Regions from separate parts of the Cytobacillus sp. Bac17 genome, predicted to be linked through region 2. Evidence: riboswitches for the same ligand, from Rfam matches in the RefSeq annotation. Region 2 holds a riboswitch; each other region holds the start of a gene.
What was found. Region 2 has a riboswitch for cyclic di-GMP ahead of NR125_RS29640 (methyl-accepting chemotaxis protein). Riboswitches for the same ligand answer to the same signal wherever they lie in the genome.
Positions count from the first base shown of each region.

Region 1: linked by a shared signal. The riboswitch ahead of NR125_RS23660 (hypothetical protein) and the one ahead of NR125_RS29640 (methyl-accepting chemotaxis protein) in region 2 are both predicted to bind cyclic di-GMP.
Region 3: linked by a shared signal. The riboswitch ahead of NR125_RS23270 (response regulator) and the one ahead of NR125_RS29640 (methyl-accepting chemotaxis protein) in region 2 are both predicted to bind cyclic di-GMP.

Region 1 covers NZ_JALJRC010000029.1:10,015-13,224, forward strand. The annotation lists gene NR125_RS23655 (DUF4317 domain-containing protein) at 78-1,262, opposite strand; cyclic di-GMP riboswitch class I at 1,671-1,757, shown strand; gene NR125_RS23660 (hypothetical protein) at 1,872-2,240, shown strand; gene NR125_RS23665 (hypothetical protein) at 2,296-3,006, shown strand; gene NR125_RS23670 (methyl-accepting chemotaxis protein) at 3,058-3,210, shown strand, end outside.
Region 2 covers NZ_JALJRC010000015.1:117,822-121,031, reverse strand. The annotation lists gene NR125_RS17590 (alpha/beta hydrolase) at 1-1,129, opposite strand, end outside; cyclic di-GMP riboswitch class II at 1,296-1,379, shown strand; gene NR125_RS29640 (methyl-accepting chemotaxis protein) at 1,440-2,369, shown strand; gene NR125_RS17575 (hypothetical protein) at 2,463-2,885, shown strand; gene NR125_RS17570 (YwqG family protein) at 2,906-3,210, shown strand, end outside.
Region 3 covers NZ_JALJRC010000028.1:25-3,234, reverse strand. The annotation lists gene NR125_RS23280 (hypothetical protein) at 1-379, shown strand, start outside; gene NR125_RS23275 (hypothetical protein) at 408-578, shown strand; gene NR125_RS23270 (response regulator) at 885-1,244, opposite strand; cyclic di-GMP riboswitch class I at 1,315-1,396, opposite strand; gene NR125_RS23265 (hypothetical protein) at 1,493-1,729, shown strand; partial or broken gene NR125_RS23260 (phospholipase D-like domain-containing protein) at 1,833-3,210, shown strand, end outside.

The sequences.
Region 1 (3,210 bases), on a different contig from region 2:
TTTTCTTGTCCTGCTGTTCCCAAAACTGTTTATAACAAACAAAAAAGGAATTCCTATTCGGGAATTCCTTTTTTTATTTATTCTTTGTCCGAACCCCCGCCAAAAGTTTCGGGAATCATCGTGAAGCCTTCAATCACAGTATCTTCTTCCACTTCGATCATCAGATAGCGCTTGCCGTCAAAATGGACTTGTTTTACATATCGAAGATCTTGCGGGCAGATGGATATGTTGGCTGCCTTCGTGCTGATTTTTATTGATTTTGAATTAAATTTGGGCAGGACGCTGGTTGCCTTTATTTCATATTTGTCATCATCGATGATTTTTTGATAAGCGGATTGGACCTTTTCTGAATTAATATCTTCGAGACCACTCACTTTTAAAACGCGTTCTACGTCTTTGGAATCCAGCTTCGGCGGTTCATCCTCTTCGTTTTCCACGATCATACGGTTAATCTCTTCATATACGCTGGAAAGGGTTGCTGTGCTTAGCTGATCTCCTGTTACGTCTTTAATAATTTCCTCAAAAACGATTTTATCATCCTGCGCCGTCATCGTTTCTTCCCCGTTTAAAACGTCCACTATGAACTGGTAGTCGGGCTCATGTACCTTGCCTGCTGAATACAAGACGTGATTGACATCAGCTGCATGATCGGTAAAGCAAGGAAATAGAAACCCTGAAATGGGAGCCTTGAGGTTGATAATCGGATCAACGGTAAAATGATATTTAAATTCCTTTTCTACATAGTCAAAAAGCAATTCTTTCTTCGGTTCTTGAGTGTTATTTATGCTGCAGAGAATAAAGGGATGAGAATAAACGGCATCCCGTTCACTTTCCTCGGCTTCTGCGTTGCGGCGTTTCATTGGCTTAAGATACTCCCCGCGAATGAATGTAACGACAATATCCTTTTCATATTGCCGGATTCCCAGCATTTTGCCGACTATCTGAAGCATTTGATCCATCCAGCCTTCAGCATCACTGCTTAGCAATCCCTGATGCAGGATGAGTTGACTGCTGTTTTCGGCATCCCTCTGAAACTTTAATTCAAAGAGCTTTTCATCCAATTGGCCGCCAAGCAGCTTTTTGAAGTTATCCATAAATAGCTCCTGCTGATCCTGGTCCAGCATTTCAAAGGGCTGGCTTTCATAATGATAAATCTCACTTGATTCCTTCATAATATAGACATTAAAAATATCTGAGATCTTTAGTAAGTCATTATTTAATTTAAATTGTTTCCGAATCTGTGCGATGTCTTTTTTGTTCACAGTTAAATCCACTCCTAAGCTGCCCAATATGCATATTTACTAGAATAACAAAATACATCAGCTCTATAAATTATTTATCTCTTTTATTTTCGCTTTTTTGAAAAGGGATACGTTAATTAAATTTGGCTGGAGATTTGAGAAGCATGAAGTTGATTTTTACCGGCCGAGTTTGCGCTGGCGAGGTGAATGTAGAATGCTGATATTTTGTTAACATAAAGGTATTTAATTGAGGCCTCTCATAAGTTGACTAAACTTATGGGAAGCCTTTTTTATTTCTTTAACATGGAGACATACTCTTCCAAATAAAATTGGATGCAGAAATAAAAATTACAAGTATCGACAAAAAATGGCAAGTTCTTTATAATAGTATAGTAAAATATAATCGTGAAATTAGTCCTATATTTAATAAAATTGAAAAGGCAAACTTATCGAAAGGTAAGGACGCAAAGCTACGAGTCTAAAATCCTCCAGGGTAATGACAGTCGGGTTGCCAAGGATAATAAAGAACGTTTATTTGGCTATCCCTGTCTATTTGGGGATAGTCTTTTTTTTGGACACCTTTTAAATAGCTGCAAAAATGATGGAGAATACAGGCAAAGGAGATCAGCGATGATAGTTGTAGATAAGAAAAAATACAAAATGGCCATTAATGAGGCCGCAAAGGAAGTTCATGTACAGGTTCATGGGTTAATGAGAGAGGAGGATGCGGAAGGTTATATGATAGATTTACAGGATACGATTAGTAAGGTATCAAGGCAAAGTTATACATTTGTTGTAGACGGGACCCATCAAACCCCTGTCCCATCAAAGGTGGTTCCACAGCTTGAACAGACAATGCAATTTTATTCTTCATTGGGATTTAAGGATATTCTTGTAGTAAAACCGTCATCTAAAATTGCGCAGGTGCAAATCAGGAATGCACTTGAGAGAATTGAGTTCTCAGGTACGTTTGTTGATAAAGTGCCTCATGGCATCTAATGTTCGTGACAATGAATAGGGGATCATTATTTTACATTTGAAAGGGAGTAAAGAAGTGCAAACAACACTAGAGCTATATACCTACGAAATTATAAAGAAGGATCAGCCAGAATTAATTGTGAAAGCAGCTGATTGTCTGGCTCGAACATTCATAGGAGTGGAGGTTGCAGGGAAATGGGTTCAGGAGCCAATGGTAGGTCAATTGAATATAGGCTATGAGGATTTCTATCAGTTTACCAAGGATTATTTAGACTCTACGATTGAACAGGGATATTGCGCAGTTGCACAGGATGCTAATCATAAAGTTGTCGGTGTACTTGCGGGAGATACAAATGCACCTGAGATAATCGGAGAAGACATATTTGAAGGTTCTTTTTATGATATGAATGTAATTCTGCGTGTTTTGGAAGATGTCGATAAACGTTTCATGGAAGATTATAAAAAACAGAATGGACATGAAATCAAGGATGGAGAACTATTACACCTTTTCATGTTAGGCGTAATAGCTGAACATAATCGTCATGAAATTATTCAGCAGCTAGGAAATAGATTAATCGCAAAAGCATCATCCCAAGGATTAAAGGCTGTTTTAGGTGAAGCAACCAACCCTAAATCAATACGGGTCATGGAAAAATATCATAATATGAAAAAATATAAAGATACAGAAGGAAATTATATTGTCCATAAATATCAGGATAATAATAAGCTGAGTGGTATTCCTGCAAATGTAGCAGATGGAACATATATCCTAATAAAAGAGCTTTAAATAACATATAAAGTCTAATTCAATTAAATAGATGTTAGGGGATTTATTATAATGGAAGCGATTATGCTAGGCATCATTATTATTTTAATGGGAGTATCGGTGTTTTTTGCCTATCGATACTTTTCATTAAAACACCATCTCCATATTCATAAGGAAATAATAAATGGAATGGAAGAATTATCAGCAGGTAAAATTGCAGCGAAG
Region 2 (3,210 bases):
GGGTCACATATTTATAATCTTCAAAGACAGAATCAAAGGATCGGTCTCTCACGCCATTAACAAAGTTCAGGTAATTGCTCCAATGCGTACGGCCTGGGGCTTCCGGATCGAAATGGTCCCGATAGATATTCAGCGAGACAAACCAGTATACCTGATCATGATAGGCCCATAGTTTTTCCGATCCTTTGGGCAATCCAGCTTTGTATAGCTCTTTAATCGCTTTCTGCTTTATTTTGCCGCTTCCAAACAAAGCTTCCTCCGCATGATTCACTACGGTGGTCAGAGAACTGATTAAATTTGGCTTTTCTTCCGTCCATAACACGCCTTCCCAATCAACTCCTCCATCAAAAAGACGCGGTTCGCCAGTCTTCTCTGGATGGTCATTTTCAAGGGCATAGCGCACGACGTATCCGCCATTGGAAATTCCCATCGCATATGTAGGAATTTTATGCACTGCCGATACTAAATCGCTCGCCGGGTCAGTAGAATCTGCCGGATCGATCAGACCATCGGAATAATGGCTGACTAAGTATCGCTGTGCGGCTTTCGTAACCTGCCGGAACCGCTGGTGCCATTCTGCTACGCTATCATCCTCAGCGGCTAAGGCATTCTTTACTTTTGCAAATGGATCAGCTGAATCAGCGTCACCCTGGGTGCCTTTATCAATCGCTGCAAAAGCATATCCTTTTTCCAGGACATAGTCGCTGAAAAGCAGGTCGGTTGATGTTTCATTTCTTGTAGCCGGGATTCCCGAAACAACCAGCCGGCCATTCCAGTGATCCGGAACCCTTATGACAAACTGGGCATCTTCAAAAATACCATTTACCTGTGTTCCCGTTACAGAAGAAGGCTTGTACATTTGATGCCATCCGGTTTCTTCCGCGGCATTTCCCCAAAGATAAGGAGCAAGACCGATGTTTCCGTAAAGGGTCGCCTGCTGATATTGGAGGGGATTCTTGGTGGTCAGCCAGTTGTTGTTCACACCATCAAAGTATTGTTGCGTTACTGTATGCGCACCAGGTATTATGGCCTGGTTTTCCGCAGCAGTTTGCTCGGCAAAACTTCTTTCCGGAAAAAGTGAAAAGCTTAAAGCAGATGCCAGTGATAACGCAATTAGCTTATTTTTCAGATAAATCAATCCCTTCTGCATAATCTTTTACAGTTCTATTCTACTTTTACTAATTATGGGAATCATGGGTCTTAGTAATTAATTATTTGAATTTTCAGTATAAATGAAAGCAGAGCATTGAGAATTGTGATGACTGACCGATGCTAGTACTATAGCCTTACATGCGGGACAAGTTGGAAGCAATGGGAATTCAAGTAGATATGGGCGCTTTAATGAATTCGAGCTAGTAGCGCAACCGGCCAGCACTTACATGGGACCAGTCCTCTTGTAGGGATATGTTCTGACAAACTTTTTTGAAAAGAGGAAGAGCATGCTTACAACTTATAAGCCTAGTCATTTTAAAAGCACACAGGTTCTTGAAAAAGAAGCTGTTTTGGCTGCAATTGAAAATTCTCTGGCTATGATTGAATTTGATAGTAACGGGAAAGTGCTGTGGGCAAATGAGAATTTTGCCCGCACTGTCAAATATCGTGCAGAAGAAATGCCAAATATGATGCATAAGCAATTTTGCACCCCTGAATTTACCGCCAGCAGGGAATATCAGGAGCTTTGGAGAAATCTGCGCAATGGCAAAAGCTTTCAGGAAAAAATTCAGCGTGTGAACAAGCAAGGAGATCTTATCTGGCTCGAAGCGACTTACACACCGGTATTTGGGAATGATGGCAGTGTAGAAAGTGTTGTAAAGGTTGCTACGGATATTACAGAAAGGGAAACGAATACAGCGCAGGTAGCATTCCAGCTGCAGGCAATGTCAGAAGCCCTTAGTGAAAAAGCAAAAGCTGGAATTGAAAGAAGCAAAGAGGCAGCTCAGGCAATAGCCAAGCTCGTTTATGAGTCCAAAGGGAACCTGGAAATTCTCCATTCTCTCAAATCACAGACACAATCCATCGGCAGCATCGTAAAAACAATCCGTGAAATCGCGGCCCAAACGAACCTCCTGGCATTAAATGCAGCTATTGAAGCAGCACGTGCCGGCGAACATGGCAGAGGCTTCAACGTCGTTGCCGGAGAAGTGCGAAAGCTCGCAAACCGGGTGCAGGACTCCATCCAGGAAGTCAGTGCCCACATCAAAGGAATATCAGATGAAATCAACAAAATTAGTGACGCAACTCTGCAATCACAGTCAGGCATAAGTGAAAACCAGGTTCATAATGAACATGCTGTATCTGCTTTTAAAGATATCGGGGAAGCTGCAAGAAAGCTGGATGAACAGGCGAAGGGTTTTAAGAGTATTTTATAGGAAAATGTGGGCTGCTTTATAGCAGCTCTTTTTTTCTGCAGATAGGAAGAATGGATGAGGCTGGCGAATTTACATATATTCTGTTTATTTTTGATGAGAGAAGATGTTTTTATGAAATATTTCCACAGGACATTCACTTCAGAGTTAAAGGGGAAGATTCATAGAATTGAAAAGGAACTAAAAGAACAAATTGAAAAGCTTCTAAGAGAGAATAAAGCGGCTTTTTCAAAGAAAGGCCTGAAACTCGAGGCTGAATTTAATCAGGAGGGCAGAGATGTTTTCCAGCCTGGATACAGATCCTCCATTTCACTGGGGATTTCTGATAAAAGAGGGGATCTCATAGATGTAAAAATCATTAAAATTTGGGAATGCGAATACTTTTTTCTTGGAATGCCGGTATCGAAAAAAAACCCTGGAAGCAAGTTGTTTGGGGAGCTTCTGGATGAACCTTCACAAGAAATAACAACGGAGTTAGAGCAATGGATAGCTGAATTTTGGGATGAACTTACCAATTAAGAGAAACAGGAGGAAAAAGTATGGGAAATCAATCTTTAAAGCTGCCTAAGGAATTTGAAAAACATCGGAGCGAATTGGAAAAAACAGTTAAATCGTTTGTCTGCATACATGCAGAAAGAGGGGAGACCACACTTTATGAAAGCAAGTTCGGAGGAAAGCCCTACCTTCCAAAAACGAGCGAACATCCAAAGGATGAGCAGGGAAATTATATGAATCTATTTGCGCAAATCAATTTCGAAGAAGTTCCTCACATTGAGCCTATGCCTGAGAGCGGAATTCTTCAATTCTATCTCTCGCCGGTTGATGATATGTACGGACTTGATTT
Region 3 (3,210 bases), on a different contig from region 2:
CGCCCGTGGTATGCCGTTGCCACAAACAATCAAATTGCTTGAACAGTGTTTTGCTGAATATAAAGAACGTCAGCCAAATGGAGCCATTAAAGCCTTCGGTTACTGTGAAAAATACATCATGGATCATTATGAGGCCTTAGTAGCAAGAGAACAGGCGAAAGAGGCAGCTAAAAACGTTAAGCCTTTTAAAAACACTAATTCTTATAAGACTAAGGGTATGCGAGCCAAGCCAATACGTACGGAAATGCTGCCAGATTGGTTTTCTGATGAGGACCAACAGCATGAAAAGCCTAAACTTTTAAAGAATGAGCAGCAGGAACTTGCTAAGAAGAAAGCAGATTTGCAGGAAAAACTAAAACTATTGAGATCAGGGAGTTGATACTATGGGGATCCTTTATGAATCCGTTATGCAACAGAAAAGGAATATCCTCATCAAGAGATTATCAGAACTGAATATTTTTAAGGCTCAGTCAGGAAAGAGTATTAACGATTGTGATTACGAGGAACTGAAATATGAGCTTGTACTGGCATCCTTTCGGGAGATTGATGCGGAGGCTGCACCAAATAAATGGTTTTGAAGGGAGATATGAAAAATGACTATCACAAATGTTAAGTTAGTTACTCGCTGTCCAAAATGTCTGGCCAAGGGGACTGTGATCGGCCATCGAAATAACCTCTTATTACTTGAGTGCAGGGACTGTAATAAACGTTGGAATACTTACTCCAAGACTTGCAAGAATTGTGGAAAGCCAAATTATTTCTACGTTGAAGGTCCCTGCGTGAAATGCTATTCAGAAAAACACAGCGCCATATGAATTTAAAAGCAGCGAACCTGAGCTAGCTGCTAAGTTTCCTCAAAAAAAAGACCTCTATAAAGAGGTTGTTTAGCTGACAAGCTTATTTAATGCGGGAATTAATTCATTAAAGTATGGTTTTACAATAAAATCTTTAGCACCATAATTTAAAGCTTCCACGATTAATTTAGATTGTCCCATTGCGGAGCATATAACAACTTTTGCACTTGTATCAAGGTTCTTAATCTCTTTTAAAACAGCCATTCCATCTTTACATGACATTGTTAAGTCTAGTAATACGATATCTGGGGAAGATTCCTTGAAAAGTGATATAGCTTCGCAACCATCAGAGGCTTCAGCAATTACATGATAATTGCCTTCAGACAAGGTTCTTTTAAGTACTTGTCTCATAAACATTGAATCGTCAGCAATAAGTACTTTTTTAATCATATCAAACTCCCTTTTAGAAATTAGGCAAATTAAAGAAAGGAGTTATAAGAGATTTACGAGATTGATAAATCTCGGTAACCCGGCTGCCTTAGCTTTGCCTTAGGCCCGTGGCTTTGCGTCTTTTACTTTCGTAAAATTTGCCATTATAGCTATATTAACACAGTGAATATAGTGGAAAACGACAAAATGTGACAAAAAATTGATGATTTCGTGACTTATGGATTATAAATTTCGTTGGTGGTGAGGGAATGAAGCAATTAGACTTATTCTCCTTTGCCCTTGAAGATCAGATAGCTGAACTAAAACAAGGCGAAGAGTTGGAGTTTTACAGAGGGATGGAACGGCTTCTGATCCGTCATCATGAAAAATACAAGGGCGTTTGTCATTATCAGGGACCTGATTTCTCTGGTGTAGCATTTCATCTTGATGAAAGGGAAGGATTAGATTTGTTTTTTGCCAAGATAAATAGGTGGCTGGAAGAGTAAGACAAGGAAGCAAAAGAGTAAACTAGGTATTCTTTCGAATTCTAAAAGTATACTCCCTACATTTTTTGTAAATGTTAAGAGAAAAACAAGGGAGGATTTTTAGTTGGAATGGATTTTTTATCTATACCTGATAAATACGTTTTTTATCTTAATCATAGCAATTCGGGATGTACGTAGGCCTGCCAAGGCTTTGAATTGGATAATAATCGTCCTTCTTTTTCCTATCATTGGTTTCTTGCTTTATCTTAGCATATCAAATCCTAAGTTTATTCATCGGAAAAGATTGACCTCTTCTAAAAGTGAATCTAATAAATTACCTGATACATTTGGTGATTCAGCATCGGTAATCGCCGATGCTTTACGGCACTTCACTGTGAATGGGCTACGAACGGGCCAAGTCCAAGTATTTGACAATGGAATAGCAAAATATGACCAACTCCTTGAATCCCTCCAAAAAGCACAAAAAACGATTGATCTGGAATATTTCATATTTAGGAATGACCAAATTGGTAATCGCATCACAGAACTGCTAATCGAAAAAGCAGTAAATGGAGTGCGGGTTCGTTTTATGAGAGATGGCTTGGGGAGTTATAATTTCCCGCGTAAAAAAATCCGGCAGATGGTTGAAGCAGGGATAGAATGCAGGACAATATTTCCTTTACGATTTCCTTGGATCTTTTCTTATTGGAATTATCGGGATCATTGTAGAATTGTCACAATTGACGAAAAAGTAGCTTTTACTGGATGCATGAACGTAGGATATGAATATACAGGATTGAAGCCTGACGTTGGCTTCTGGCGAGATACCCACTTGCAAATCATAGGAGATGCATTGGTCGATTTACAGACTGTCTTTGATGTTCATTGGAATATGGCAGTGCCGGAAAAAATAAAATCAAAAACTAACCTGAAAACAAAGTCTGATGTAATCAATCCAATCGGCAGAGAAGATCATGTCAGATGGTCAGCCGAAATGGGATCAGAGTTGAGCACCCTAGATTATAATGAGATAGACATATCACCAAAAACAAGGACATTGCAAAAAGCGTATATCCATACGTTGGAAGGAAACCCTGGAATTCCTACCCCATTTATTCGTCAAACTTACTTTATATGTATAACACAGGCGACTAAGACTATTGATATAACAACACCCTATTTTGTACCGGAAACAGATATTATCATGGCATTAAAGACAGCAGTAGCTCGAGGTGTCAGCGTAAGATTGCTGGTTCCTCGCCACAATAATCAAAAAATCGTGGGATTTGCAAGTCGTACTTATTATGGGGAACTTTTAGAAGCTGGTGTACAAATCTACCAGTACGACAAAGGAATGATTCATACCAAGGTGTTGACTATAGATGAGGAGATTGCTGCCGTAGGCTCAGCAAACTATGATATGAGAAGTTTTCGCCTGAATTATGAGGTATGTCAAGTCTTGTACAGTGCAGATGTGGCGAGGGAACTCACAGATCAGTTCG